Regions from separate parts of the Exiguobacterium sp. s57 genome, predicted to be linked through region 1. Evidence: predicted binding sites of a transcription regulator. Region 1 holds the regulator's gene; the other holds the start of a gene.

Region 1 (3,431 bases):
CCGGGTAAAGGAGATTTGCGTACGATCGTGATGGGGGTCAATGATCGTGATTATCGTCCTGAAGAAGACCATATTATTTCAAACGCATCGTGTACGACGAACTGTCTCGGACCGGTCGTGAAAGTCTTGCATTCGACGTTCGGTATTGAGACGGGACTAATCACGACCGTACACGCCTATACGAATGACCAAAACAATATTGATAACCCGCATAAAGACTTACGGCGGGCGCGTGCTTGTGGTAATTCGATTATCCCGACATCGACGGGAGCGGCGAAAGCGATTGGGCTCGTATTGCCCGAACTTCAAGGGAAATTGAACGGAATGGCGCTCCGTGTTCCGACACCTAACGTGTCACTCGTCGACCTAGTCGTGGAACTCCACCGAGATGTAACAATCGATGAAGTCAATAAAGCGTTCGAACGGGCAGCGTTCGGAGAAATGACAGGCATTTTAGGCATTTCCCAAGAACCGCTCGTGTCGATTGATTTTAACGGGGACGATCGTTCTTCGATTATCGATATGGATTCGACAATGGTCCTCGGAGGAAACCATGTTAAAGTGCTCGCTTGGTATGATAATGAGTGGGGGTATTCATGCCGTGTCGTGGACTTATTAGATATGGTGGCTAGCTATCTACAAATTGGACAACGAGAAACACACGTATAAAAAATATTACGAAGAAAAAAATATTTCTGATTTTTTTAATCAAATGTCTTGTAACGACGTCCTAAACACGTTACACTCAGTTTCGTGAACTTCAATTGGTCTGACAAACGCAACTTAAAGGGTTAGGACCTCTTAGGACTAACTTTCCCCCGTGGTTGTGGGCGATTCAGGCACAAAGTGAGTGATCATCAACTACTTTGAGACCATTGATGTAAAGGGGGATCCACTAATATGGATACTATGGGACGTCACATTATTACAGAACTTTGGGAGTGCAATCCCGACAAATTAAATGATATCGACTACATCGAGCGTTTGTTCGTCGATGCTGCTCTTCGTTCGGGCGCTGAAGTCCGCGAAGTCGCATTCCACAAATTTGCGCCGCACGGCGTGAGTGGAGTCGTCATCATTTCAGAATCACACTTAACGATTCACAGTTTCCCTGAACATGGGTACGCGTCAGTTGACGTATTCACATGTGGAGATCGAATCGATCCGGCTACGGCATCGCAGTATATCGCCGAAGGCTTGGATGCAAAAGTACGTGAAGATGTTAAACTTGAACGTGGAATGGGACCAATTCGTGTTCCTGAAGCACAAGTTGCATTAACTAAATAATTCTGAAGAACCTTTTGAGGCTGGCCGTTTAACGGTCAGCCCTTTTAAATGTTTTGTTGTCGCCTTAATTTTGATATGCTTAACGTATATAACTCAAGCGTTGAGGTGAATTATGGGACTGTTAGATAAGTTACAAACACATATTGAAACGAAAGACACTCATAAAAACGAGTCATTACAGACACGCTACTATGCGGCATCTCCGAATGCCATCATACAGTGGCTAGAAGAACTCATTCAATCAAAAGATCAGTCGGTACGTCGAATCGATACGAACCGTGGAGAACTTTCATTCATCGGAGAAGGATGGGATGGACTCGTCACAATCGTACAAGTTGACGGGGGGCGTACAGCGGTTGACTTCACACTGAATCGTGAACAGCGCCTCGGTGTAGACCTTGCACAAATTGTATCTCACTACTACGAGGCACTCTCACAGCAATTCCCGCTACGTGCTATAGGAAATAAAACTGTCGAACGATAAGGAGGCTTGAGCATGCGTTGTCCGAAATGTGATCACAATGGAACGAGAGTGCTCGATTCCCGACCGGTGCAAGACCATTATTCGATTCGACGTCGTCGTGAATGTGAAAAGTGCGGTTATCGGTTTACGACATTTGAGACAGTCGAACAGACACCTCTCATTATTGTAAAGAAAGATGGAAATCGTGAAGAGTTCAGTCGTGAAAAAGTACTCCGCGGCATCATTCGGGCGTGTGAAAAACGACCGGTTACCTTAGAGCAACTTGAAGGAGTTGTGACAAAAGTAGAACAGCAACTTCGAGCCCTCGCGCAGTCGGAGATTCCGAGTGAGCAAGTGGGGGAGCTGGTGATGAATGAACTGGCGCGTGTAGATGAAGTCGCATATGTTCGATTTGCCTCAGTTTATCGCCAATTCAAAGACATCACGGTGTTCTTTAAAGAACTTGAAGATTTAATGAAGCAAGAAAATTCGACCAACTAAAGGGCGGCCTGCTGGTCGCCCTTTTTCAAGGGAGAGAGCCATGGAGAAAGAACGTACAATTTTTGGGACAGACGAACTATTGATTATGAGTACAGGTCTTGTCGACCGTGAATCGTATCAGTCCCTCTATCACCTATATCAACCGGTTATCGGGGTGAAGGCGCTCGCGCTTTATCAGACGCTATGGAGCGAATTGAAGCCCGGTAAAATGAAATCGAACTATATGTCACACAGTGCATTGTGTGAGATGTTAGAGTACTCAATCAATGAATTGACCGATAGTTTATTCCGGCTAGAAGCAATCGGATTAGTACGTACCTACAAAACGAAAGATGCCCGATTAACTCAATACGTTTATCAGTTGCGAGTTCCGCTCGCACCGCACACGTTTTTAAATGATGGGCTGTTATCAAGCTTCCTTTTTTATAAAGTTGGAGAAGTGCGTTTTAAGCAACTGCAAGGACGTTTTACAATCGACCCATTGCCGGCCGGTATCGTCGAAGTAACGAAAGACTTCAATGAAGTGTTCGACGTCAAAGGAGTCAATCACCGGGCGTTCACTCAAAAGAATTACGAAAAACCGGATCGTGCGAAGATTGAAATTAACTATTCGTTCGATATGGGCATTGTGAAAAAACTGACGAATTTCCCAGTTGGCTTTTTTACAAAAAAATTAGATGAAACAATTACGAAACTTGCGTATGTTTCTCAACTCGATGAAGAGACGATGGCCGAGATGTTGAAAGAATATTTTGTCCACGAAGCATATCTTCCGCTCAGTGAACAAGAAAAACGGGACGGCTGTCGTCAAATGGTATTGCAGCTGAAGAAGAAACAGACCCGTCACCGAAAAGAGAAAACGGTGGAACTTGAGGAGACGAAGCTTGGGGATCTTCATGACCCAGAGGTGATGGAGTCCGCGCACCCTCATCAATACGTGTCTACTTTACGAAAGACGCCACAACTCTCTAAAAGTGATGAGCAGTTAGTCATCGAACTTGTTGATACACTCGGTCTCGCTCCGGGTGTCATCAACGCGCTCTTCTATTATTGCATTGAAGTGAAGAAGCAGACTCGTCTGAACGAGAACTACGTCCTTCGCATTGCGACAAGCTGGAAGACAGCAGGCTATACGAATGCGAAAGAAGCGTTAGAGCGTGAAGAGACACAAGATGCACTG
Region 2 (3,431 bases), 510 kb from region 1:
AAAAGGTTTATGAGATTGCTAGTTATGATGATTTAACAATTAATGATAACCAAGAAATTTTAATTGATTTTTTGATTTACCAAAATGTATATCCAATAGTTATAACATTCATTTTATCTAAAGATATAAGTCAGGATAATGAGATTGTTAAAAAGATGGATTCAAGGAAAATAAATTATTCTATGAACGATTACTCTGAGGATGAGAATTCTTTTTATTACTGCAATGCAATAATAGAAAACGAAAAAGATGTAAGGTTTTTGATTAACGAAACGTACTTGATACCTGCTCAAAATGGGTTTTATAACATTATCTTTAAAGATGAATTGAACTTCACTTTTAAAAAATATGGTAAGTGGCTGTTCTCTAGAACTCAATTTGTACCTTTAATTGATATGAGCATACCAACTTCTTTTATTAAAGTAGATGGAGATGGTCTTGGATTTATTTTATTTTCTAATGAAAAAAAATATGAGACTATTGAAGAACTAACAAAATATATACCTCATAAATTTGATATTGATTATTTAAACGAAAATGAATTGTGATGGCAGCAATTTATACAAGTTCTAACGTATAATGCCGATACATGTATGCAATGATCGAATTGTGCTGATTAAAAAATTGACAAGGCTACAACGTGCTTACTTCATGGAAGGTATTAGCATCGATAGTAACGAGTTAGAGGGACAGGAAATCTTTGTTTGTCATCTCTTATTGTCTCCTGTTACCGCTGAGATTCATTTCAAAAAAATTGAATCGGAACGGAATATCACTGATGAAATTTCCACTATGATTTAAAGAGATTTGGATAGTCATTCTCCCTAAAAACGGGAGATTTTTTATTTGTCACAAATCCGCCATATGTAAACGATTACGATGTGAACACTCTGTCAATTCCTTCTAGAAGTGATTGCCAACAGAGACTGTACAGTTTATATTGTTAATGATTTCACATATTAGAACTGATACTTTCCTATTTAATTATTCAGAAAGAAGGGTTTGTGACATGGCATCAATGGAAATCCATGCACTCGAATCATTACGGAAAAAAGCACAGGCTTCCTCGCAAATGATTCATTATCGTCCAATGGAATACTTTTTACGGGCAATGTTAGCCGGGATCTTCATCGGCTTTGCTTCAATCTTTACGTTGAAAGTCGTTAACGGTATGTATTTAGCGGAATCTCCGTTCACGACACTCATCGGGGGCTTCTCGTTCGGGATCGCGCTCGTCATGATCATCTATGGGGGAGCGGAATTGTTCACGGGAAATACGATGTATTTCACAACGTCGACACTTCGCGGTTATACGACGCTCAGTGATACGATGCTCGTCTGGTTGCTCTGCTTCGTCGGAAACGCACTCGGGGGCATCCTTTTCGCATTATTACTAGCACCGACTGGCGTCATCCAAGAACTTGGCATGAACAACTGGTTGTTCTCCGTTGTTGAGGGGAAAATGCATCATACGACGGTCGAAATTTTCTTCCGCGCTATCTTCTGTAACTGGATGGTCTGTCTCGCTATTTTCTTACCGAAACAAATGAAAAATGAGTTCGCTCAAATCTTCTCGATGATCTTCCTTGTCGCGGTCTTCTTCGCTTCAGGATTCGACCACGTCATTGCCAACTTCGTCTTGTTCGCCTTAACGCTCGTCGTCCCACATCCTGAGACGATCAGCATGGCAGGTGCGATTCACAACTTAATTCCTGCGACGTTCGGTAACATTATCGGTGGAGCGCTCTTCATGGGAGCCATCTATACGTGGCTCAACTCGAAGGGTCTCCGTGAAGCACAAGAATTAGAGGAAGAAGTCGAATTAAAAGTTGTAAAAGCTGTTAAATAAATGATGTTTGTCACATGCAGCGTAGAGCCTTGTCTTACCGAAGACGAGGCTCTTTTTTATCGTATGCCACAAATAAACTGTCACAATATCGACTCGTGACCATCGAGAAAAATACGTGCCATAATCTATATATAGGATTAATAAAACGATTAAGATTGTTTTGAATCCATATATAGTGAGGTGATGGGTTTTGAAATTACTGCAGTTGTATGAGGACGTCTGCATCTTACCAGACCAAGACTTAGTACAAGAGAATGCGAACGTGGACGGTAAATCCCCGCTCGGGAAACTAGCACGACTCTCTTCGGAAGTGTCGAAAGAACTATCGCAGACGTATTTGATGTCGGAGCGACCAAAACAGGCCGTCACTGATAACTATTTATACGTGCACGACGCCGACTATTACATCACAGGCTCGACGACATGTTGTCAAATTCCACTCGGTCAATTATTAAAAGATGGATTCCATACGGGGCATGGAACAATCAGGTCACCAAAGGACATTCGCTCCGCCATGGCACTCGCATCGATCATCCTTCAAGCGAATCAAAATATGCAACACGGGGGGCAGGCGTTCCCGATGTTTGACGTCGATTTGGCACCGTATGTCGAGAAGACATATGAGCGTCAACTGAGCCGACTCCAATCATTGCCTGTTGACTGGGACGATGCGCAATTGGAGACACTCGCGGAAGAAGAAACGATCTCTGCGACGTATCAGGCGTGTGAGGCGTTTATTCACAATGCGAACTCGATGCACTCACGAGGTGGCGGGCAAGTGCCTTTCGTTTCGATCAATTATGGAACGGACACATCAAAGTGGGGACGCATCCTCATTCGAGAGCTACTTCGTGCCACGGAACGTGGGTTAGGGAATGCAGAGACCCCGATTTTTCCTATTCAAATCTTTAAAGTGAAGGAAGGCATCAACTTCCACGAGGACGATCCGAACGTCGATCTTTTCCGTGAAGCGTGTCGCGTCACGGGCAAACGGCTTTTCCCGAACTTTTCTTTCATCGATGCCCCGTTCAACGCGTCATACTACGATGGGACGCATGCATCTGAAGTGGCGTATATGGGTTGCCGCACTCGGGTCATGGGAAACCGGCACGGAGAAGAGACGTCGATCGGTCGTGGCAATCTTTCCTTTTCCACACTCAACTTAGTGAAGATGGCACTTGTCTCGGAGTCGATCTCGGATTTTTACCGCATTCTCAACCAATATGTCGACATCGGGATCGAACAGTTGATCGAGCGTTTCGAATATCAATGTACGCGTCGCGCTGAAGAATTCCGATTCCTCTACACACAAGGTGTCTGGCGTGGAAGTGAGCTGTTACATATTCATGATGAAGTCCGAGACGTATTGAAACAAGGAACGCTTTCACTCGGTTTCATCGGACTCGCTGAAACGTTGAAGGTGTTGACGGGAGGTACACATGCCGAGTCGCGTGAGGCGGAACGACTCGGTCTCGACATCGTCACGCACTTGGCCAATCGCATGCGTGTGGCAGCCGAAACGTACGACTTGAACTTTTCGTTGCTCGCGACACCGGCAGAAGGATTGTCAGGTAAATTTGTA

What was found. The regulator NrdR, encoded in region 1, represses ribonucleotide reductase genes. The targets are predictions, from matches to a motif close to AACACNATATATNGTGTT.
Region 2: a site for NrdR is predicted at 2,012-2,029, ahead of KNO98_RS01435 (anaerobic ribonucleoside triphosphate reductase). Genes of this name have one in related genera too.

The regions. Positions count from the first base shown of each region.
Region 1 covers NZ_JACSKR010000001.1:777,763-781,193, reverse strand. Annotated here, with positions in the region: gene KNO98_RS04040 (glyceraldehyde-3-phosphate dehydrogenase) at 1-669, shown strand, start outside; gene speD (adenosylmethionine decarboxylase) at 901-1,287, shown strand; gene KNO98_RS04030 (hypothetical protein) at 1,400-1,771, shown strand; gene nrdR (transcriptional regulator NrdR) at 1,784-2,251, shown strand; gene KNO98_RS04020 (DnaD domain protein) at 2,292-3,431, shown strand, end outside.
Region 2 covers NZ_JACSKR010000001.1:271,638-275,068, forward strand. Annotated here, with positions in the region: gene KNO98_RS01425 (hypothetical protein) at 1-548, shown strand, start outside; gene KNO98_RS01430 (formate/nitrite transporter family protein) at 1,019-1,849, shown strand; gene KNO98_RS01435 (anaerobic ribonucleoside triphosphate reductase) at 2,040-3,431, shown strand, end outside.